3 regions of the Lysinibacillus sp. FSL K6-4013 genome follow, and region 3 is predicted to be linked to each of the others. Evidence: riboswitches for the same ligand, from Rfam matches in the RefSeq annotation. Region 3 holds a riboswitch; each other region holds the start of a gene.
The links. A riboswitch is a leader RNA that binds a small molecule or an ion and turns the genes downstream of it on or off. The one in region 3 is predicted to bind S-adenosylmethionine.
Positions count from the first base shown of each region.

Region 1: linked by a shared signal. The riboswitch ahead of MHB39_RS02080 (O-acetylhomoserine aminocarboxypropyltransferase/cysteine synthase family protein) and the one ahead of MHB39_RS08425 (YezD family protein) in region 3 are both predicted to bind S-adenosylmethionine.
Region 2: linked by a shared signal. The riboswitch ahead of metK (methionine adenosyltransferase) and the one ahead of MHB39_RS08425 (YezD family protein) in region 3 are both predicted to bind S-adenosylmethionine.

Region 1 is NZ_CP152031.1:416,236-424,598, reverse strand. Features, by position in the region: gene MHB39_RS02115 (histidine kinase dimerization/phospho-acceptor domain-containing protein) at 1-612, opposite strand, end outside; gene MHB39_RS02110 (hypothetical protein) at 629-784, opposite strand; gene MHB39_RS02105 (response regulator transcription factor) at 762-1,454, opposite strand; gene MHB39_RS02100 (EamA family transporter) at 1,531-2,394, opposite strand; gene MHB39_RS02095 (hypothetical protein) at 2,550-2,780, shown strand; gene MHB39_RS02090 (homoserine dehydrogenase) at 2,838-3,824, opposite strand; gene MHB39_RS02085 (hypothetical protein) at 4,287-4,673, opposite strand; gene MHB39_RS02080 (O-acetylhomoserine aminocarboxypropyltransferase/cysteine synthase family protein) at 5,007-6,308, opposite strand; SAM riboswitch class I at 6,426-6,539, opposite strand; gene MHB39_RS02075 (glycerol-3-phosphate acyltransferase) at 6,695-7,327, shown strand; gene MHB39_RS02070 (DASS family sodium-coupled anion symporter) at 7,523-8,363, shown strand, end outside.
Region 2 is NZ_CP152031.1:3,526,940-3,535,302, reverse strand. Features, by position in the region: gene MHB39_RS17380 (aminopeptidase) at 1-482, shown strand, start outside; gene MHB39_RS17375 (NUDIX domain-containing protein) at 685-1,152, shown strand; gene MHB39_RS17370 (prolyl oligopeptidase family serine peptidase) at 1,136-1,912, shown strand; gene pckA (phosphoenolpyruvate carboxykinase (ATP)) at 1,979-3,565, opposite strand; SAM riboswitch class I at 3,955-4,073, shown strand; gene metK (methionine adenosyltransferase) at 4,332-5,528, shown strand; gene MHB39_RS17355 (gamma carbonic anhydrase family protein) at 5,708-6,220, opposite strand; gene MHB39_RS17350 (alpha/beta hydrolase) at 6,355-7,161, shown strand; gene MHB39_RS17345 (alanine/glycine:cation symporter family protein) at 7,288-8,363, shown strand, end outside.
Region 3 is NZ_CP152031.1:1,751,008-1,759,370, forward strand. Features, by position in the region: gene MHB39_RS08390 (DNA starvation/stationary phase protection protein) at 1-168, shown strand, start outside; gene MHB39_RS08395 (general stress protein) at 359-796, shown strand; gene MHB39_RS08400 (DMT family transporter) at 833-1,732, opposite strand; gene MHB39_RS08405 (LysR family transcriptional regulator) at 1,867-2,748, shown strand; gene MHB39_RS08410 (phosphopantothenoylcysteine decarboxylase) at 2,820-3,494, shown strand; gene MHB39_RS08415 (TetR/AcrR family transcriptional regulator) at 3,598-4,194, shown strand; gene MHB39_RS08420 (heparan-alpha-glucosaminide N-acetyltransferase domain-containing protein) at 4,184-5,278, shown strand; SAM riboswitch class I at 5,449-5,544, shown strand; gene MHB39_RS08425 (YezD family protein) at 5,616-5,771, shown strand; gene MHB39_RS08430 (flavin reductase family protein) at 5,863-6,348, opposite strand; gene MHB39_RS08435 (VOC family protein) at 6,498-7,283, shown strand; gene MHB39_RS08440 (amphi-Trp domain-containing protein) at 7,647-7,916, opposite strand; gene MHB39_RS08445 (cold-shock protein) at 8,062-8,262, opposite strand.

The DNA.
Region 1 (8,363 bases), 1.3 Mb from region 3:
TGGATTTCGCTCAGTATACTTGATTTTATAGGCACTACTTTCTGAAATATTACCTGCACGGTACGTTTTGCCTGTTTCACTATTCGTCAGCTCATAAGACCAGTAATCATAAGCCTTTTTAAAGTTTTTAGCTTCTCCTTGTGCTGCCTTGATATATTGATCGATAAGTGCTTCTTCCCCAGCAAGAATCTTCTTTCGTACATGCTCATCATCTTCAAAATTTGTCGTAATATCTTTAATTTTATTATCGCGTTCAGTCTCTAGCTTTGCCTTTAGTTCTGTTGCATTGGCATCTACAGCTTCCTGAATGCGCTGTTCGTATTGGGCTTTAATATTATCGATTTGCTGTCCCAGTGTTCCGTAGTAATTACGATGCTCTTCTATTTCCGATTGCGTAACCTCTATTTTATCTTTCAAATCTTCAGCATTCGGTACATTTATTACTAACGGTCCTAGCTCTGCCGTGAAATTATCGATTTCATGCTGAAAATTTTCTGAATCGAAATATGATTTACCAATATACTGATAACCTACATGCCAAAAAGTAAACATACCGAAAATCGTCCAGATTAAACACATTAATACGAGAAGGGATTTCCATTTTTTTACCATAAATCTTTACACTCCTCTAAAAAATTCTTTCTAGTAACTGTAAAACCTCTGAGGAGCGAGAATTGACAATTTGATAGGCATAAACACCAAAATAAATGAGTCCAACAACGCCTGCAACAAATCCTGCAATTGTCATATACTTCTCTAGTTTATTTTTCCATTTTATAGCCAACGCCCCATACCACCTTTAGATAGCGCGGATTTTTCGGATCAGCTTCAATCTTTTCACGTATTTTCCGAATGTGAACAGCTACAATATTTTCAGCATTATAAGCTTCCTCATTCCAAACACGTTCATAAATTTCACGAATCGAAAATACACGCCCTACATTTTTCATTAATAATTCCGTTATTTTATATTCTATCGGTGTTAGTCGAACAGGCTCTCCTTCTAATACAACCTCTTTTGCCTCTTCATCAAGAACAAGTCCGTCTATTTCCACTTTTGTAGCACCCTCACTATACGTTCCTAGCTGAACATAACGACGCAGCTGGGATTTTACACGTGCCAATAGCTCTAATGGATGGAATGGCTTTGTTACATAATCATCTGCTCCAACTGATAATCCATGAATCTTATCGCCATCCTCCGCCTTTGCACTCAGCATGATAATGGGAATATTGCGCTCTTCCCTAATTTTAAATGTTGCTGTAATTCCATCCATGTTTGGCATCATGATATCTAAAATGATTAAATGTACTTCATTATTCTCTAGCTTTTTTAATGCGTCTAAGCCATCTGCTGCTTTAATGACATGATAGCCTTCATTTTTCAAATAAATTTCAATACCATCACGAATATCTTGATCGTCATCTGTAACAAGAACTGTTAATTTCGTCATGATATACACCTCGCTCTCAAATATAAGTGTATCTTCTAAATCTTAAAAACCAGCTATTATAAAAATGAAGAATTTCTTAAGGTTTTAGCTTTTTTCTCCCACCTAAAGTTAAAACAACAATGCCTCCTAAAAGCATCGCTACACCAAGCCAGGATACTATACTTAAGTGTTCTCCTATTAAAAACACACCAAGAATTGCAGCAGTTAATGGTTCTGCTAATGAAAGTGTTACAGCTGAGGATGAACTAATTTTTTGTAATCCACTTAAAAACAGTAAATACGCTACGCTTGTACACATAATCCCCATAAACAGCATTGTCCATAAGTTGTCCACGTTTCCTAGCCAGGAAAAACCACCTTCTAATGAAAATGGCAGTAAAAACAAGGTGCAAATGGAAAATGTCATAGCAACTGCGGGTAATGCATCTTCCTGTGCCATTAATTTTTTACTTATGTTTGTGTAAAATGCAAAGGATAAACCTGCACAAAGAGCTAATGTGAATCCACCAACGTGTACTGACTCTTCTCCATTATTCATGAATAATAAAAGACATCCGATAATCGCCATCAATGTAGCAAGTCCCCATACTGCTGTAGGACGTGTTTTCCATACTAGCCATTCTAATACACCAGAAAATACTGGTGCACTACCAATAGTAGCAACAGTTCCAATGGCTACACCTGTTAGACGAATGGATGAGAAGAAAAGTCCTTGGAAAAGGGCAATACTAGCCGCAGCTAAAATTGTCCATTTCCATGACCATCTTAAAAAGTTAATTTTCTCCATTATAATTGTAATAGCTAATAATAAACCGCCACCAATTGCAGAACGAATTGTGGCCACTGCTATAGGAGAGACACCTTGTTCCAAAAATGTTTGGGCAGTTCCTGTCATTCCCCATAGAATAGCTGCTAGTAATACAAACAATGAATTTAACATTTTTCAACTCATCCCCGCTTCACAACTTTATTAATACTAATCATACATATTTATCCAAAATCAAACAATTATCATTTTTACTTTTCTTTTAATTACCACAGTATGCATTCTCATTAATGGACGTTATAATAAAAACAGTAAAAGGAGCGAATCGTATGTACAAAACAATTGAAGAGACAGCTATTGATCTTGGCATGCCTGTGGATCAAGTAATGCGTCTAATTTACGAAGGACGCATCCGTTCTGTTTACGATGGCCAACAAATTTTAATCAATAGTGGACAATTCAGCACTTATTTTAATCAATTGGAACGTATTAAAGAAGAAATTGAGATTTGGCGTTCTACCCCTATTCCAGAGGATATTGATGTCAAAGATGAAGACTAAAAGCCCACCATTCATACAATGAACATTGTTGAATGGCGGGCTTTTTTTAAGCTTTTATTAGATTGTCACAACAAATCCTGCTCTTTTCCCAATGATTTCCGCATAATCCTCTACCATGACACTCGCAGTTGGATACATCCCTGCTCCAGGACCGACTAATGTTAATGTACCAATATAGTTAGTCTCTAATGCCACTGCATTAAACACATCATCGACTGGATAAAGTGGATGCTCTTTATCAACTAGTTGTGGACCGACTTTTGCAATAATTTTACCGTCAGCTCGTTTCTCCACTTCAGCAACATGGCGGTAACGCAGACCCTTTTCACACGCTTCATGAACTTGTTCAGCAGAGATACTATCGATTCCAATTACTTCTACATCTGACCAATCTGGTTGCTCACCAAAAGCTAAGGCACTTAATATCATTAATTTTTTAAATGCATCCTGCCCAGATATATCATTATACGGATCTGCTTCAGCATAGCCTAAGCCTTGTGCCTCTTTTAGAGCTGTTTCGAACGACCAGCCCTGTGCACGCATTTTTGTTAATATGTAATTACATGTGCCATTTAAGACGCCTTGTATACGACTTACATCATTAACAAGTAAAATATTTTTCATTGTTTTAATAACAGGTACGCCACCAGCAGTGGTAGCCTCATAGCCTACAAAAACGCCATTAGCTTTTGCAAGATCCTGTAACTCCAAACCTCGTTTGGCAAACATCACTTTATTAGCAGTAATAACATGACATTTATGTTCAACAGCTCGCTTTAAATAACTGTATGCAGGTTCTTCGTTCACAATTGCTTCAAACACAACCTGCATACCTGGCTCTGCTAAGACTTCATCCATACTTGTTGTCATTAAATGTGCTGTGCCAGGCACACGTTCACGACTAGCATCTGTCACTAAAATCTTCGCTACCTCTAATTCAATACCTAATTTATTTTTTAGCTCTTCTCGTTTTTCATTTAAAATATGATAGATCCCCTGACCTACCGTTCCAAATCCTAAAATCGCTGCCTTTATAGTTGCCATTCTTGTTATTCCCTCCAACTTACATTCCGCAGTTTCATTAATGCTAATTTTCCATGGGGTTGTGTCATGACTATTTGACACCCACCGCAGTCTTTAGCCAACAACTCTTCTTTGTATGAGTTTCGCTATTTCTATATGTGTTGGAACACATACAAATTCAAATAATTCAAAATTTAACTTAAAGAAAATTGTAACGCAAATACATACATTGCACAAGAAAAATCTTTCTAGGAAGGACATTTGTTTTCTCTAGATGTGCAAAAGAAATCGGTTTCATTCCCTTTATTATACGTTTTATTAATCATTCTATAAGATTTGAACAAATATTGACTCTTTACATTTCAATATATGAATGTCTTTCTTCTATTATATATGTATGCTCAGACATTCATAACAATCCCTTTAAAGAAAAAACTCATTCCCTGTAGCAGCAGAGAATGAGCATAAAAATATGAGGGGATTTTAACTTGCTCTTGAAAGCAATTGATAGCGATATTGTTCTAAAGCGTGTTGAACAAGACTAATTTCTTCTTCTGTAAAATCTGGTATTGCATACGTACGTTCCACTAATTGAAATGTACCATACTTTAAGTAAATCTCTGTGGCAGGAAGTGAGATATGGCTCACACCGTACTGTTCATATGTCTCAAATACTTCCTTAACAGTATAGTCTTCTTTTTCAGTAAAAACTTGTTCTTGAAATGCTGTATGACCAAAAACTTGTTGCCATTTCTTTTCGACTGATGTAAGAAGGTGTTGAATGGATTTATTGTTGACAAAAACGTGTCCTTCATTTAGCTCATATATTAGATAGGATACAATGTTTTGCGCACTATAGATGTTACCCATTTTAAACACTCCTTTATCATCAGTTTTTTGGGAAGAGCAGTTACTGGCTAGGCAACTACTCTTCTATATATTCAAAAGTGAGGGAGCACTTATGAAAACATTTTCCTTTTTAACAATAATTTCCGTACTCTTAACTTATTTCCTAGTATATAGCATGGATTTAATTAAGTCAATAATACATATATAATTACTTGGTATTATTTTTTATAAGGTTCTGATAATTAACGGATGCTGTAAATAGTTGATGTAGCAACGTTTAACGCATTACCAAATGAGGCAAATCGAATGAGAAAATACGTAAACGCTACACCATTCTTCCCTCTGTTCTAAATCTTAAGCTTCTACAGTTTGTTCACTTGTTGTTGCCTGTGTAATGGCTTGATCTAAATCAGCAATAATATCCTCTACTGCCTCTAAACCGATGGATAAGCGAATGAGCGACTCGGTTACACCAGCTTGAACTAATTCGTCTGCTGATAGCTGCTGATGGGTAGTGGAAGCAGGATGTATAATTAATGACTTAGCATCACCTACATTTGCTACATGTGAAAATAGCTTCACGCTATCAATAAGCTTTCGCCCAGCTTCACGTCCACCTTTGATGCCAAATGTAAGCACTGAACCGAAGCCATTTCTTAAATATTTTTTTGCCAACTCATGTGTCGGGAAATCTTCTAGGCCATTATAATTTACATACTCCACAGATGGGTGGTTTTGTAAATATTCAGCCACTGCCAATGCATTCTCATTGTGTTTAGGGATACGCAAATGAAGCGTTTCTAACCCTTGCAATAAATTAAAGGCAGCATCTGCACTTAATGTTGGACCAAAATCACGTAATAATTGTACGCGTAGCTTTGTAGCAAAAGCAGCAGAAGCTGTATCAATTCCATAGCGTAACCCATGGTAAGAAGCATCTGGTTCAGTAAAACCTGGGAATCGCCCACTAGCCCAATCAAACTTACCAGCGTCTACAACAACGCCCCCTAAGGTTGTACCATGGCCTCCTATCCATTTAGTTGCTGAATGAACAACAACATCTGCACCATATTCAATAGGTGTAGAACCATAAGGAGAAGCAAACGTGCTGTCAATAATTAGTGGTAGCCCATTATCATGTGCAATCTTAGCTACTGCTTCAATATCTAAAACCTTTAAGCTTGGATTACCATAAACTTCTGCAAAGACAGCTTTTGTTTTATCAGTAATCACCGCATTGAAATTCTCTGGGTTTGTTTCATCTACAAAAATTGTTTTAATACCATAGTTTGGTAATGTGTTAGCAAATAAATTATACGTACCGCCATATAAAGAACTAGCTGCTACTATCTCATCACCAGCTCCAGCTAGATTTAAAATGGAAAATGCGATAGCCGCTGCACCAGATGAAAGTGCTACTGCTGCTGTTCCACCTTCCAATAAAGCCACACGTTTTTCAAACACATCAACAGTCGGATTGGTAATTCGTGTGTAAATATTCCCTGCTTCCTCTAGGGCAAAAAGACGTTGCGCATGAGCAGTGTCTTTAAATACAAAAGCAGTTGAGCGATAGACTGGAACTGTCCGAGAACCCGTCACTGGGTCTGGCTCTTGACCACCATGTAACAGCAATGTTTCTGGTTTAAAATTTGTCATTGTGTACCTCCAAATGGTTATTTTTTTACGATGGTACCGGAGATGAGGAGGATTTTTCTGTAGAAAACAAAAAACCCTCTTCAGCTAAGAAGAGGGTTGCGGTTGCAAGTTTTCCTCCCCTTATCTGCCAGATCCAAGTTAGAATCTGTAGGAATTAGCACCTTAGTAAGCTCATTACTTACTGGTTGCCGGGCATCATAGGGCCTATCCCTCCGCCGCTCTTGATAAGAGTATGAGATTCAATTTCCATCGTTGTTACACAGTATAAACATAGAGTTTTTTTCTGTCAACATGTAAATTTTATTTTTTCCGAAACTTCTGTCTGCTCTTATACGTAATATGAACGCATACACTATTTTAGAAAAAATTTTGAGAGGAGTATTTTTATGGTAAAGGCCGTGATCATTTTTCTTATGATTGGCTATTTAATAGGCTGTATTCACGGCTCTAAAGTGGCTCAATTTTTATCTGGGGTTGATTTAAAAAAAGCTGGCCACGGAAATGCGGGTGCCTCGAATGCTACTCTTTCCCTTGGCTGGAAATATGGCGTTTTAGTAGCCCTCATTGATATCGGCAAAGGCGTTGTCGCTATTATCGGTGCACATTTTTATCTAGCGGATGCCACTCATTTGACACAAGAACAAATATGGCTGCTTACTTACATTATGGCTGCTGGGGTTATTTTAGGTCATAATTTCCCATTCTATATGGGCTTCAACGGCGGGAAAGGAACGGCCTCCATCATTGGTATTTTACTTGCTGTTGATTGGAAGATTGGTTTATTTGCACTTATTTTATTTGTTATTTTATCCTTTGCAACAAATTATTTAATTGTAGGTGTTCTAGAATTTTATCTCGTTTTTTGTACAGCAACTTATTTATGGATTCCAGGCATTGGCCCAACCATTATAGCTGTCCTTCTTTTTGGCATAGCTATCATCCTGCATATAGAAAATATTAAACGTTTAGTTAATGGGACAGAGCCTAAAGTAACTACTGCTTTTAAGAAAAAGAAATAATATTTTATGGATATTTTTGTATTTTGTGTGACCATATATTTTCTCTTTATCTACTAATATTGCTGTAAAAAACATCTATTTTACACAGGTTTTTTTCTACAATAAAATAGACATATTCTTATCTTAATAAAACATTACGGAGTCCGATGTTATGGATAATAATCGTCATTTTTATCGTAGAAAGGATGAGAAATTATGTCTTCACCAAAACAAGCAGCTACAAAACGTAACTTAAAGCCTCTATGGATTGGCTTAGCATTCGCTTTACTAATCATTATTACTTTTTTACCTAATAACGGCGATTTACCTATAGCTGGGCAACGAGCTTTAGCCATCTTAGCTTTTGCAGTCATCCTTTGGGTAACAGAGGCTGTTTCATATCCTGTTAGCTCGGCCATGATCATTGCACTAGTAACTGTTTTACTAGGACTCGCTCCGTCAATGGATGACCCATCTACAGAGCTAGGAACAGCTGGCGCATTAAAATTATCCTTAAGTGGATTTAGTAATTCTGCCGTTGCTTTAGTAGCAGCAGCTCTTTTTCTAGCGGCTGCAATGCAAATTACTAATCTACATAAACGACTTGCTCTGTGGATTCTTTCACTGGTAGGAACGAAAACAAAGGCTATCGTATTTGGCGCCATTTTAGTTTCTATCGTCCTCGCATTTTTTGTTCCTTCTGCTACAGCACGAGCTGGCGCTGTAGTACCGATATTGCTTGGAATGGTGGCAGCATTTGGTTTACCACGTGATAGTCGGCTTGCTGCTTTGCTAGTTATTACTTCGGTACAAGCCGTTTCCATTTGGAATATCGGCATTAAAACTGCAGCAGCTCAAAATATGGTGGCTTTAAACTTTATCCAAGAGCAATTTAATGTGGATATTTCCTGGGGTGCTTGGCTACTTTACGCTGCTCCCTTCTCGATTATTATGTCGATCGTTTTATTTTTCATTATGATTGCGTTAATTAAACCTGAGACTAGCAATATCGAAGGTGGTAAAGAGGTCATCAAAAAACAGCTTGCAGAGCTTGGCC
Region 2 (8,363 bases), 1.8 Mb from region 3:
ATGGCCATGAGCTCACGTTTAGTGTAGAAGGCCGTTTAGGAATTCGTTCCACTGGTGTTATTCGTCAACCAGGTGAGTATGGAAATATTCCTTCAGGAGAATCATATATTGCGCCAATAGAAACATCTGCGAATGGAGAGATTTTAGTAGATGGCTCTATTGCAAATATTGGTGTCTTAAAGGAGCCATTATTATTAAAAATTAAGAATGGTCGCTTAGAAGAGGCAATCGGTCCTGATGGTGCACGTCTACTTGCTTTACTTGGGGAAGGTAATGGTAGAATTATTGCCGAGTTTGGCATTGGGGCCAATAAAAGTGCCATCCTATGCGGCAATGTATTAGAGGATGAGAAGGTATTTGGGACAATACATATTGCTTTTGGCAGTAATGCACCATTCGGAGGAGCCAATGCGTCAGATGTTCATATCGATTGTGTTGTAAAAAGCCCAATTGTCTACTTTGACGGTCAGCAAGTCATCTAAAGAAAAGCGTGTCTTCTTTTGAAGCACGCTTTTTTCATGCTTTACAAGACTGTAGTTAAGAGTTGCTTGTCATTGTAGGATTACACTATAGTTAATATAGATAGGAATAGGAATGATGATTAAATTCTGTCCATAAAATAGAAGCAATGATGAAAAAAAGTAACTTTTGTTTTGCAACAAGAAAGAACGTGAGGTTGAATAGATGTTAACATTTACAGATTTACATGGCCTACAAGTAGATTTGAGTTTTACAAGAGGTGAATTTAAAGTAGAACCTAAACACGTCCTTGTCCTTTTAAAGCATAAGAATAAATGGTTATGTACTGTCCATAAACGACGAGGTGTAGAAGTGCCAGGGGGGAAGTTAGAAGAAGGTGAAACATTAGAGGAGGCGGCAATTCGAGAAGTTTTTGAAGAAACGGGTGTTCATGTAAAAAATCTTCAATGGTTCGCAGAGTATGCAGTGCATGATGAAATCGTTTTTTGTAAAACCGTTTACACGGCACAATTTTTAGCGCAAGAGGACATAGAATTTGATTTAGAGACATCAGGCATGCTTTGGTTAACCGATGAAGAATTTGCTCAGCATCCTAACTTGAGCTTTCACATGAAGGATGAGGGGATGAAGAAAATGCTGGAGGAGTTGAAAGACCGTGACATACAATGGTGAAATTGTGGAAAAACGTGCCTATCCCTCACCCAATCCAGCAATACGACTAACAGAAATAACCTATCTATCACAGGGCTTGCGTATAAAAGGGTTATTAGCGGAACCAAAAAAAGAAGGTACATATGATGGCTTTTTATATTTAAGAGGCGGTATGCAAAGCATTGGGATGGTAAGACCCTCTCGTATTGCACAATTTGCTGCGCAGGGCTTTATCGTATTTGCCCCATACTATCGTGGGAATCGTGGGGGAGAGGGACGTGACGAATTTGCAGGGGCAGACCGTTACGATGCGGTCTACGCAGTAGATGTACTGAAACAATTTTGCAATGACAATATCCATGTTTTTGGTTTTTCGCGAGGTGGTATTATGGCTCTGTGGACAGCCATTTTAAGAAAGGATATTACTTCTGTTGTAACATGGGCAGGTGTTTCTGATGCAACGGCCACTTATTGGGAACGTACAGATATGCGCAGGATGATGAAGCGCGTTATTGGAGGAACACCGAATCGTGTACCAGAAGCGTATGATGCAAGAACACCGCTTTTTGAGATAGAGCGGATAACAGCCCCTGTACTTATCATTCATGGCTATCGTGATGAAAATGTAGATATAGAACATGCCAGACAATTGGCATTTTTTTTAGAGGATGCAAATAAATCATTCGAAACTTGGTATGATCTTAACTACGCACATCAATATCCACCAGCAAAAAATCGTGAAACTGTCAGTGCTCTTTGCAAGTGGATGAAGCAACAATAAAGCTTAGAGAATACAAAAAAGACAAAGGGAACAACGTATTCGTTCCCTTTGTCTTTTATTTAGTCGTTATTTTAATGGGCCACCAAGTGTAGTGATGGCTTCAGAAACGTTTGAGAATTTCTTGAAGTTTTCATTGAATAAGCCTGCAAGCTCAGCAGCTTTTGCATCGTATGCAGCTTTATCTGCCCATGCTTCACGAGGGTTTAACACTTCTGAAGGTACACCTTCAACTGCTGTTGGAATGTGTAAACCAAACACAGCATCTTGTGTCGTTTCAACATCTGCTAATTTACCATCAATTGCTGCACGAACCATTGTACGTGTGTAAGAAAGTTTCATACGGCTACCTGTGCCATATTCGCCACCAGTCCAACCAGTGTTCACTAGGAATACTTGTGCACCGTGCTCGTCAATTTTTTGTCCTAACATTTCTGCATATACTGTAGCAGGAAGTGGAAGGAATGGAGAACCGAAACAAGTAGAGAAAACTGGTTCTGGCTCAGTTACACCACGTTCTGTTCCTGCAAGTTTAGAAGTGAACCCGCTTAGGAAGTGATACATTGCTTGTTCTTTTGTTAATTTACTGATTGGAGGTAACACGCCAAATGCATCAGCTGTTAGGAAGATGATTGTTTTTGGATGACCTGCAACAGAAGGATCAACGATATTTTCGATATATTGGATTGGGTAAGCTACACGTGTATTTTCTGTTAGAGAACCGTCATCATAGTCACAAATACGAGTTTCTGGATCAACAGCTACATTTTCTAATACAGAGCCGAAGCGAATTGCATTGTAGATTTCTGGTTCTTTTTCAGCAGAAAGATTGATTGTTTTTGCATAGCAACCACCCTCAATGTTGAACACACCATTATCAGACCAACCGTGTTCATCGTCACCGATAAGCTTACGATCTGGGTCAGCTGATAACGTCGTTTTACCAGTACCAGATAGACCGAAGAATAATGCCACATCGCCAGCTTCACCTACGTTTGCTGAACAGTGCATTGAAAGGATACCTTGTTGTGGTAATAAGTAGTTCATGATACCAAAAATAGATTTTTTCATTTCACCAGCATATTCAGTACCACCAATTAAAATAATTTTCTTTTCAAGTGATACGATAATGAATGTTTCAGAGGCAGTACCATCAACCGCAGGATCTGCTTTAAAGTTCGGAGCTGAGATGACAGTGAAGTCGGCAACATGAGAAGCTAATTCATCTGCTGTTGGACGGATAAATAATTGATGAGCAAAAAGATTGTGCCATGCGTATTCATTAATAACTTGAATGCTTAATTGTGAATCTTTGTCAGCACCTGCAAAGCCTTTGAATACGAATAACTCGTCACGTTCTTTTAAATATTTTATTACTTTTACATATAGGTTATCGAACACTTCAGAAGAAATTGGTTGGTTGACTTTACCCCAGTCAATTTGATCTTTTGTGCTTTCTTCTTCTACCGTATATTTATCTTTAGGTGAACGACCAGTGTATTTGCCAGTTTCTGCACGAACTGCGCCATCTACTGTTAACATTGCTTCACCACGAGATGTAGCTTTTTCTGCTAATTGTGGTACTGAAAGTTGAACATTAATGTTACCGCCGTTTAATAATTCCTTCAGTTCGTTTGCAATTTCTACTGAATTCATCGATTAAATACCATCCTTTTTTATAGTATTCCCTTGATTTAGAGGGATTTTTTCTTAATTTCAAAAATAGTATAACACAATTGCTTAAATAATCTATACTAATTAAGAAATTATTTTAGAGTTTTTACCACTTTTCAATAAACTGACAAAAAATAATGTTTTTCGAGTAGAATACCATCAATCCTACTGTAATTAGGCATGAAAATTGAGCCACACATATGTTACCACAAGTAGCTAGGTATGTTGTAGGGATTAATTTGCTTCTATTTACATCATCATCCAAGTATGAAAAGTTTTTGTGTAATAGGTTCTTTCCTTTCTATACAGTAATACATAAGAAAATATTTGACAACGTTCGACCTTTTGAGTAACATGAAATTGAACGGATACTCTTATCCCGAGCTGGTGGAGGGTCAGGCCCTGTGAAACCCGGCAACCTGCATGAACTATTTCACGACATGCGCTGGTGCCAACCTGATGCAAGGGAACATCCCTTGAACGATAAGAGTGAAAGGTTACGCAGTCATTATTCCTTTCCTCATGTAAAGTAACGTGAGAAAAGGATTTTTTTATTGTTAAAAATCAATGTAAAGGTAAGTATATGTAGTTCTTTCCTTATTATAATGACGGATCTTTCGAAATCCTCGTGTTAAAAGCAGCAGTAACGGCTTGAGAGTTCAATCCTTAGGAGCGGACTTGACATGGGTAATGAGTACCGTATTCATACACAACTACTTATTGTAAGAGTATTTAGGAGGAAAACCAAATGACAAACCGTCGACTGTTTACATCAGAGAGTGTAACAGAAGGACATCCAGATAAGATTTGTGACCAAATCTCGGATGCCATTTTAGATGCTATTTTAGCAGAAGATCCAAATGCGCGTGTAGCATGTGAAACAACCGTAACAACAGGATTAGTATTAGTAGCAGGAGAAATTACAACTTCTACTTATGTTGATATTAAAGGTATCGTTCGTGATACTGTAGCAGAAATTGGCTATACACGTGGTAAATATGGCTTCGATGCAGAAAACTTAGCGGTGCTTGTGGCGATTGGTGAACAATCACCTGATATTGCACAGGGTGTTGATCAGGCATTAGAGGCACGTGAAGGCTCTATGACAGATGCTGATATTGAAGCAATCGGTGCTGGTGACCAAGGCTTAATGTTTGGCTATGCATGTAATGAAACACCAGAGCTTATGCCATTACCAATTAGCTTGGCTCACAAATTAGCACGCCGTTTAACAGAAGTACGTAAATCAGGTGAACTTGCCTATTTACGTCCTGATGGTAAAACGCAAGTAACGATTGAATATGATGACAATAATGTACCCGTTCGCGTGGATACAATTGTTATTTCAACACAGCATGATGAAGAAGCAACACTTGAACAAATTCAAGCGGATTTAAAAGAATTTGTTATTGCACCCGTTGTACCGAGTGAATTATTAGATACTAACACTAAATACTTCATCAACCCAACTGGCCGTTTCGTAATTGGTGGACCAAAAGGCGATGCTGGATTAACAGGACGTAAAATCATTGTTGATACATACGGTGGTTATGCACGTCACGGTGGTGGTGCCTTCTCAGGTAAGGATGCAACCAAGGTAGACCGCTCAGCAGCATATGCGGCACGTTATGTAGCAAAAAACATCGTAGCAGCTGGCTTAGCAGAGCGTGCTGAAGTACAACTTGCCTATGCGATTGGCGTTGCTCAGCCTGTTTCCATTGCTGTCGATACATTTGGCACAGGTAGAGTAAAAGAAAGCGAGATCGTTGAATGGGTACGCGAGCTATTCGATTTACGCCCAGCAGGTATTATTAAAATGCTTGATCTTCGTCGTCCAATTTATAAACAAACTGCTGCGTATGGACATTTTGGTCGTACAGATTTAAATGTACCATGGGAGCAAATTGATAAAGCCGACGCACTACGAGAAAAAGCACGTTTATAAACTATTGAACTAAAGTAATGAAGTCATTAGAAAATTATTCTAATGTATTAATAAGCAAAGGGGCAACATTGCTCCTTTTGTTTTTTTACAAAAAATACCTCGCTAGAATTCGTGAACATAATCGGTACACGAAAACGCGAGGGATTTTTTCGTTAGTATTGATTTTTTGTGTATCTTATTTATTTCTGAAGTGACTTATAATATTGACCTTTTTCTGCGTATTCTCGTACAATGCGTTCCATGTCCTCTTTATCTTCAGCATTTAATTCTCGGACAACTTTTGCTGGACGACCTAATGCTAAACTATTTGGAGGAATGACTTTACCAGGAGGTACTAGGCTTCCTGCTCCAATAAATGCACCTTCTCCAATCTCAGCTCCGTCTAAAATAATGGAACCCATACCAATTAAGGCATTTTTGCGAATTGTACAACTATGTAAAGTGACTTGGTGTCCAACTGTTACCTCATCTTCAATAATGAGTGGATATTTTGGACTTTGGTGTAAACAGCAAAGATCCTGAATACTGACACGTTTACCAATAATCGTTGGGGAAACATCACCACGAATAACTGTATTAAACCAAATGGTTGTTTCAGCGCCAATTGTTACATCACCCGTAACAGTTGCGTAATCAGCAATGAAAACAGATGGATCGATCTTTGGCGTTTTATCTCTAAATGGATAAATCATGAAAATCGCCTCTTTTCTTTCTATAATGTAGTATTATCGTATCAAATACGCAACTTTATGGAAATATAAAATTAAAATGTGCTATTTATTTCGATATAATCAAAGAGTAATTATTTTTTAGGAGGACTATGTAAATGTGGAAATGGGAAGCTGATGGACAAGCAAAAGCTGTGATTGCTATTCTTCATGGTGCTTATGAAAATCACCGTTGGTATGCATGGCTGATAGAGAAATTAAGATTAGAAGGCTTCCACATAGTCATGGGGGATTTACCGAATCATGGGGTGAATGCAAGGTTTGCTCGTGTCCATGATGAGGACTTCAAATTGTACAATAAATATACAAGAAACCTGATTGAAAATGCTTTTTCATATAATTTACCAACCTTTGTAATAGGTCATGGACTAGGTGCAACATTAATTCTTCATACACTGCAAAAGAGACAATATGAATGTGCAGGCATAATTTTAACATCACCTTGGTTGCAACTAAAGCTATTACCAGGTAAATTAACAAATGCTTTAACAAGTCTAAGTGCGTTAACAGCGAATGTGAAATTGACACATGACATTACATTAGAGAAATTAACACGTAGTATTGAAGGTAGAGAAGAAATGAAAGATGAGGTTCCGCTCATGTCTGTTGTTTCTGTGAAATGGTATCGAGAGCTTCAGCAGATGATGAAAAATTTAGTGATGCTGCCTAAAGGTGAAATGCCAAATATGCCTATGCTCATTATGACAGCTGAGAAGGATAAAATTACGGACACCCGCCAAACTCGAAATTGGCTTCATCAACAGGAATTCACGGAATTTCAGTTTAAAGAATGGGCAAATTGTTATCATAATTTATTTCATGAGGGAGAGCGGGAAGAGATTTTTATGTATATACGAGATTTTATTAATAATGCTCTTCGAAGAATTGGTTATATAATTAAATAGTTTTACCCCCTTCCATTTACTAGGTTACTTACTTAAATATTGTTACTTAAAAATAATATTGTAATTTTCTGAAAAGTGTAATACTATAATGACTTAAAGTAAGGTAATTCAAATTGGAGGGGTAAAATGGATGTAATTGTGGAGAAGTTGAATGGTATTTTATGGGGACCATGGTTTATTTATGGCATCTTATTAATTGGGTTATTTTTCTCAATTATTACAAGGTTCCTACAAGTAAGGCACATTAAAGATATGTTTGTTTTAATGTTTAAAGGGGAGAAATCGGAAAAGGGAATATCTTCATTCCAAGCAATGTCTATCGCATTATCAGGACGTGTAGGTACAGGTAATATTGCTGGTACTGCGACAGCGATTGGAATGGGAGGACCTGGTGCTGTCTTTTGGATGTGGGCAATCGCTTTCATAGGTGCGGCAACCGCGTATGTAGAGTCAACATTAGCTCAAATCTATAAAGAAGAGAAAGATACTGAATATCGTGGTGGACCGGCCTTTTACATAGAAAAAGGAATGGGCCAAAAATGGTTTGCAGTTATTTTTGCTGTGGCTGCTTTGATTGCGATGTTAATCTTAATGCCTGGCGTCCAATCAAACGCCATTGCAGGTGCTGTTGAAAACGCTTTCGGTTTGGAAACTTGGATTACAGGTCTTATTATTGTTGTTTTATTAGGCGCAATTATTATCGGTGGTGTTAAATCTATTGCAAATGCAGCCCAAATCATTGTACCTTTTATGGCATTAGCATACATCATTATGGCTATTATCATTATTGTTATGAATATCTCTGAAGTACCAACAGTATTTGCATTGATTTTCTCAAGTGCCTTTGGTGCCCAAGAGATTTTTGGGGGCATTATTGGTTCTGCCATTGCTTGGGGTGTTAAACGTGGAATTTATTCCAATGAAGCTGGTCAAGGAACGGGTGCTCACCCTGCAGCAGCAGCGGAAGTATCGCATCCTGCTAAGCAAGGAATTGTTCAAGCGGCGTCTGTGTATATTGATACATTACTAATTTGTTCTGCTACGGCATTTATGATTTTATTTACAGGTATGTACAATGTACAAGATGAAAAGGCAGCTGAAGGAGCAGATCCATTTATCCATATTGGACAATTTAATAGTGGTGGATTAGCAGGCGATGAGCAAATGACCTTTGCGAAAAGTATTGAAGCAGGTGCAGCCTA
Region 3 (8,363 bases):
ATGGTTGCAACGACAATCTCAGATTTCCAAAAGCTGATGAAAGCTTTAAACTCTACAATGGAGCTAGCTGCAGAAGAAGGAGACGACCGTACAGAGGATTTACTCAATGCCATGTACCAGTCTCTTGAAAAGCATACATGGATGTTAAAAGCCTTTCTTGACAAGTAAAAATTGACAATTGGCATGCTGGAGAAGAAATTCTCTCCAGCATGTTTTTTTTCTGCCCTGAAGGCATTATGTCAAACGGGCAACGTAGTTTAAGGCAATTTAACAATTATTACAGTTGAGTAAAACGGGTTTGCTTGTGTGCAGTGCGGGTAATTATCTAGTAAGCCATACAACATAGGAGGAATTGAACATGATGAATGAACAAAATCCAAAAATTGAGGTGGCCCATACAAGGGATGAAATGCTTCACATTTTAGAGAATATGCGAATGGAAGGTTATCACCAAGACGATATTCATATTATTGCGAGAGATCCCCAACAGTTTGAGGATGTAAAATGGGATGCCGATGTGCAAACGCATGAGGCTGGAAATTGGGTAGACCAATTTAAATCTTGGTTTACAGGCGACTCAGCCGTTACAGAGGGCTTAAAACGATTTAATCTGTCAGAGGGACAAATCGCTTACTATGCACACCTTGTAGAACAAGGCAGTATTGTTTTATATGCAGAGCATGAGGATGATGTTGATACACTCCAAACATATCCAGAGACTGCTGAAGAGCAAGAGGAGCGTTTAAGAAATCAACAACGTATGATAGAGGCAGAGCAATATAGAAGATTTTTATAAAGAGTAAAACAGAGTGATCCCAGTGATCACTCTGTTTTACTGTATGACTTTTTCTTGTGCGTCTTTTTTTATAAAGCGTAGGGCATGGAAGTGCTCTAATTGAGCCACTAAATTACCAATAAGAATAAAGCTACCACCAATCATTAATTTCATTGTTAAGCCTTCTCCGATAAACATCATGGCAAACATAGCGGCAAAAATAGGTTCTAAGGAGAAGATAAGACCTGTATGTGTAGCAGAAGTATACTGTTGTGCAACAGTTTGACCCACAAAGCAAAACGCACTACAGATGATGCCAAGCCCTAAAATAGCAATCCAGGATGTTGTTGAATTTGGCAATGTTGGTGTTTCGAATAGAAAAGTTAACACTAGCGCATAAATACCAGCAAAGCCAAGCTGATAAATTCCGTATGAAATGGACTCTACATTTCGAGTGAATGAGCTATTTAAAAGTAAATAAATTGAATAACCTAACGCAGCAATTGCGACTAATAAATCGCCTTTATGGAAAGTGAATGTGCCGTGTGCTGTTAAGACGGTAATCCCAATCATGGTACAAATGATCGCAAAGCTAACTGCACGAGAAGGTAACTTTTTTTCAATAAAGCTACTGAAAATCGGCACTAACACGACTGTTAGGCTCAAGATGAAGCCAGCATTTGAAACAGAAGTAGACTGTAAACCAAATAAACTTAACGCGAACACAATGAATAGTAAAAATCCTTGAATAGCCGCATATTTTAATGTTTTACCATTTACTTTGATCATCCGTTTGTAAAAAATAAGTCCTGCTACGAAAAATGCGATGATACAACGTAATGCCACCACATTATAAACTGCCAACGTTTCTAGCCCCATGACCATAAAGGTATAAGAGAGCCCCCAAAACATTGTGACAATAACCATCAATACATTTGCTTTTCCTTGGATACTCATTATGTTCACCTACCATCTGTGTACTAAAACAGTTTTTATACTAAAAATTACTATATATCTTGTATTGTGATTAGTAAAACGAATGTTTATAATGAATAGGATTAAAAAAATTCATGTATATTGAGGGATTGTGGATGAGCTTAGTTAAATATGAGATTTTAACAAAGGTGGCAGAGGTGGCAAGCTTTACAAAAGCAGCGGATGCACTAGGGTTAACACAGTCTGCTGTGAGTCATGCCGTATCAAGTTTAGAAAAAGAGTTTGGCTTTGCTCTCATTCATCGAAGTCGGGTAGGTGTAACATTAACGAGTGAGGGACAAACAATGCTAAGGGCAATGCGTCAGGTTTTGGATGCTCAGGAATTATTGCAACAGGAAGCAGCTCATATTCTTGGCGTAACACGCGGTAAGGTTCGAATTGGTGTAATATCGAGTATTTCCTCGAATTGGATGCCAGAAATTGTTCAGATCATGGATAATCAATTTCCAGGGATACAGGTGGAGTTACGAGAGGGAGATTACTATGAAATTGAACAATGGCTTTTAAGCGGTGAAGTGGAAGTAGGATTTTTGAATGGTCAAAAGTCAGAGCAATATCAGTTCACTGAGCTCCAACAGGACCCATTGTTATGTATTGTTTCGGATAAAAGTCCTTTATTTAATAAGACAGAAATTGATATCGTAGATCTAGAGGATATGCCATTTATTATGACTTCCTATAAAGGGACAAATGATGTCAAGGTGCTATTAGAGCAATATCATGTCAAGCCGAATATCCGCTTTGAGCTTTCTGAGGAGGTAGGGATTCTTTCCATGATTTCTCATCATTTAGGGATCAGTATTTTACCTCAGTTGGTTATTCAAAATTTACCGCCAACATTGAAAGCGATTCCATTAAAACAAGGTGGCTACCGAACGATTGGTATTGCCATGAAACATCATGCTTCGCCCGTCACAAAGAAATTTGCAGAGATATTAAGTGCTTGGCTAAAAGAGCAAAACAACTCCCTAAAATAGTGGCTATTGAAGCATATCCTTACATTACGTTAAAATAGTAATTGTATATATTTCAGAAAATAGGTGAGTGTATGGGGACATTACAGGGCAAAACCGTACTGATTACAAGTGGGGGAACACTTGAAAAATGGGATCGTGTACGAGGTCACACGAATTTATCAAAAGGCACAATGGGGTGTTATTTAGCAGAGGCGGCGCTGGCTGCTGGCGCTAATGTAGTATACATGCATGGTTACTTTGCACAGCTCCCAGAAAACCAAAATGTTATGACATTGATACAATTTGAAGGTATAGAGGATTTAGGGCAAAAGGTGCGTCATGCAGTTCAACAACAACATATCGATATTGTCATTATGGCGGCTGCGGGCTCTGATTGGGTCATTGACAAAGTGTATGATCAATCAGGTAATTTAATGGAGGAAACGGGGAAAATGCCTTCTGACGAACCACCTATTATTCATTTTAAAAAAGCGCCAAAAGTATTAGGTCAAATTAAGGGCTGGCAACCGAATGTAACATTAGTAGGCTTTAAGCTCGAAGCCACGAATGATGAGGAATTCTTGTTAGCTCGCGCAAGACTGCGTATGGAAACAGCCAATGCTCAATTTATGGTAGCAAATAGCTCTCAGTCTTTATATGGGGGGGATGAACCTCATTGGATTGTACCTGCTGATGGACAGCCTCTTAAAGTAATGGGTAAGCAAAAAACAGCAGAAGCTTTAATGATGCATTTACAAAATCAATAAATGTGAACTGTGTAGAGAACTATTTCTACACAGTTTTTTCTTGTCTAAAAGGTTAGCATCCTATAATATTTACTTAACGGTCGGTAAAAAAGGGAGGGTAATAATGGGAAATAAAGAACAAACCTTTCAAAAGATTATAGAAATTGCTTATGTGATGTTTGCGGAAAATGGGTTTGAAAAAACAAGCTTATCAATGATTGCTACTGAGGTAGGTATTTCAAAACCAGCCATTTACTATTATTTTCAATCAAAAGATCAATTAATCGCTTACATATTTGACGAATTGTATAAAGAAATTCAACAGGATATCGCTGTGGATTATAAAGAGCTTTCTTCCGCTAATTTTAAGGAAAAATTACTCGAGCTTGGCTATAAGTCTATTGAGGCACAGGGCAAGGATCCTTATTTTAATAAAATATTTAATCAATATGTACTATTAGCGGCTCGCGATGAAAACTATAAGAGACAATTAGTGGAGCTAGAAACCAGCTTTTTAACAAGCTTTGTTGAAGTCCTACAATGGGGTGTGCGGCTAGGAGTTCTAGACGATACGCCTCATATAGAAGCAAAGGCACAGATGCTAGCCATGGTCTATGATAATATCGGTAATTTCATGTTAACAGGTAACCAATTGAACTATAGAGCTATTTGGAAGGAGGCTGTACATAGCGTTATTCAAGGGGGCAAAGATGACAAATAGAAATGATGATCGGCGCATTGAAGGTCTTGATTTTGCAAGAGCTCTCGCTATGCTTGGTATGTTCATTGTCAATTTTGGCGTCATAACAGGTTCTACAACGAATGGTTCAACACGGTTGATTGCCTTACAAAATATGTTTGAGGGGCGTGCGTCGGCCGTATTTGTCATGCTAGCAGGAATAGGAACAGCCTTAATGACTCGTCAGGCTAGAGAGAGTAAGGACCCAATGCTTCTTCGTCAGAATCGACTTATTTTGTGGAAGAGGTCGCTTTTGTTATTCGTGATAGGGATAGTACTATATGCGATCGGTTGGACAGGAGATATATTACATTATTATGGCGTGTATATGTTTGTTGCCGCATGGTTGATTGCCCAATCTAAGAAAAGGATGATGTTTATTATCGGTGTCATTCTTATCCTTTCACAATGGCTTCAAATTCAATTTAATTACCTTGCTGGCTGGCATCCAACATATGTGTTACTAGAGTATCTGGATTTTTGGACACCAGTAGGATTTATTAGAAATTTGCTGTTTAATGGCTATCACCCACTTTTCCCCTGGATTTGTTTTTTTCTGATCGGCATGTTAATCGGCACATTAGATTTAACAAATCGTACATTACGAAAAATCTTATTGGTGACTGGTTTATTGCTAGTCATCTTGACTGAGGCTTGTTCAACAGTATTCATTAAGATGACAACCATTCATTTATTGGATGTAGAGAGTGCATTGTATTTATTTGATACAGGACCGATTCCACCAAATATGATGTATGTCCTATCTAATTCGGCTTCGGCTATTGTCCTTATCGTGGGCTCCATCTATCTTGTAGAGACATATAAAAATAAAGTCATTCAATCTTTAATCTTAACTGGACAAATGTCTTTAACGCATTATGTTGGCCATGTTTTTATAGGCATTGGAATACTAATTGTTTGCCAAAAGCTGGAGAACCAAACACTTGCTTTTTCTATGTTGTATGCTTGCTGTTACTTTTTAGGATGTGTCTTTGTTTCTGTATGGTGGAGGGCTAAACATCATCGAGGCCCACTTGAATTCATAATGAGGAAATGGAGCTCGTAATAAATTAATGGATTGCCATCTATTTCTCACTGACTAGGCATAAAATACTTTAGGTATAAGGAGTCTTTTAATCTAAATGACACATTACATAGTATTCAACTAGGTTTTCTAATATTTTGTATTGACATTCCTATAGCGGAATTATAGAATTATTTTCAAGAAACGCAGTACTCTTATCAAGAGAGGTGGAGGGACTTGGCCCAATGAAGCCTCGGCAACCGAAAAACAGGTGCCAAATCCAACAGATGGTGTCTGAGAGATAGGAGGGGCTATCAATCAGTTTGATGCGTTGGCCTCTTTATGAACAATAAGGAATAAGAAAGAAGGGGTGTTTCGTATGGCTCAGTCAGTAAAAGTAGATGATAAGAAACTAGAGGCAATTGCGAAGGCGATTCAAAATCTTGAATTTGGTGAAGTGCATATTACGATTCAAGATGGTGTAATTGTGCAAATTAATAGGCTTGAAAAGCAAAGATTTCCGCAGAAAAAATAACAATGATTTCAGTAGAACTTATGTCAAATGGCCACCTATAAGCATGAAGGATATCCTGTGCTTACAAGTGGCCCTTTTTTTGTGTGATAGGCTAGCTATAAAAGCCTTTTGGTATGGGACCGATATGACGGCGATGATAAAGCAAAGGCTCTTTTTGAGCATTTGTAATGTCTACCACCTGCCCAATAAAAATGGTATGGTCGCCCGCATCGATTTGCTGAAATGTTTTACATTGTAAATTAGCTGCTGTATCATGTAGAATCGGTAGTCCTAAAGTGGAAGTTGACCACTGTGCTTGTGCAAAGCGATCAGGGATTTTACTAGCAAAAAGTGTACATAAATGCTCTTGATCACTCGCTAAAATATTGACCGCAAAATTTGGCGCAGCCGTGAAATAAGGATGGAGCTGAGATTTTTTATCGAGTGACCACAAAATAAGGAGCGGGTCGATTGAAACAGATGCAAAGGAATTGACGGTTAAACCAATAGGTTGTGTGTCATGACATGTCGTGACAACTGTTACGCCTGTAGGATAATTACCTAATGCCAATTTAAAGGCAGCTACTAAATCTGTCATTCAAATCACCTCTTTATGAAATTAGTGAACGGAGTTTGTAGGTAAACGAAACTTTTTTTCATATCCTACTAGTAACTCCTTTTCTTGAGTAAATTTTAAACTAATCAAACATATAGGTAAAGGTAATGGGGAAAGAAAGGGGAATGGCCATGACTTTATATTTTGATCATCTGGTTCATCAAGTGGAATCACCAGAAAATATAAAGGTTTTCTTCAATAAACGAAATGTTCATACAGTGAATGGTGGGCAGCACACGATGTGGGGGACTTATAATACGTTAAGCTACTTTGGCTTAAGCTATATTGAACAAATTGCTATTTATGATCGTGATTTATTTGAGCAAGCGGCACAATACCCATATTCCCTACATTATACGTTTAAACGTGATCAAGAGCGCCAGGGATTTTCTCGAATTGCCCTGCGTACAAAAAATATTGAGGAAGAGGGTCGGCGCTTGCGAGCATTGGGCTATGAAGTATATGGGCCAGATGCATGTAGCAGAACAAGACCAGATGGCACAGTGGTAGAATGGAAGCTACTGCATTTTGGTAAGCCAGATCTTCCAATTGATTTTCCATTTTTGATTGAATGGGCGGAGGAAGATGAAGAGCGTTTGGCACAATTAAAGGCAAGTGGTGCCATTGATGTAAAACAGGCTATAACGATGGAATCCGTCCAATTCTATGTCAGGGACATGCAGGCAACCGTTCAGCTGTGGCAAGAGGTGCTACAGCTACCAGAGCCTACGCAATATGAGCAGTATATGTCACTACAGCTACCGAATATGCGGTTAGATTTCTACAAGGAAGAGAGTGCGAAGGCAATGACACTCGGTCATGTCAAAGAGGGACCATTTGGCGTGACATTAAAGGATCCTAAGCGAACAAAGGAAACATTAGTTTGCCCAGGTGCTTTTTATTGGATAAATCGATAATGAAAAAAGGCTGGAACATAACTAACATGGACCTTCATTAAGCCGAATAATCTTTAAACATGATAACTAGAAAAACCGACTATTCCGAAACACTTCGTAAGCGTTTTAGTGGATAGCTCGGTATTTTTATGGGCTGAAACACCTTTGCTCCAGCATCTTTACATAAGTATTGAAAAACAAAACCATTAATAGAATTTCTGGTGCAGGCTACTTGCTTTCCTGTGGATTTAGCGTTACACAGGAGACCCTGGAGCGAAATCAACCCCTCACCTTGCTAAAAGGTCTTTTTCTAGTGACATGCTCTTTATTCAACAATATGGAAAAATCCACTTCATCAAAGAAGTGGATTTTCGCTGCCTATTATTATTCGATTGTCATTTTTTTCGGTGTTTCTGTACCTGTGTACCAATCAAACTCAATTTCAAATGAATGCTTGTCGCCCTTTTTTGTATAGGAGTATTCGATTTTGAGCTGTTCACTTGGGCTGACAACTGTTGGCTCTGTGCCTTGAACAAAAGTGAATTCACCATTTTCTTTAAGCTTTTCTGCAATCGTTTCCAGTGTTGCCGCAAATTCTGCTACACTTTGTCGTTCTTTATGCTTCAAAATAACTTCTGTCATTGATTTTTGCATCGAAATCCCTCCTTACGTATTATTACTTCTATTATAACATGGAGGGGTCATTAAGCTTATAAAACAGCACAAAAAGCGGATGAAGGAAACGATGCATTTCCTAATCCGCTGCTAATCTGGAACTACACGGATAGTCCCATTACGCTTATAGTTTTACAACATTTGATGCTTGGGGTCCACGATTGCCTTCCACAACATCAAATGAAACCTTTTGACCTTCTTCAAGTGTACGGAAGCCTTCCTCCTGGATGCCCGTAAAATGAACAAATACATCTTCGCCATCATCACATTCAATAAAGCCATAACCTTTTTCATTATTGAACCACTTTACGATCCCCTGTTGCATAAGCATTCGCCTCCAATGCGCTTGAATGTAAAATAAAGTTAAATAAATGGTGCACTCATTGAGAAAATGTGAAAAAATTGCATTTTCTCTTAGAACATACA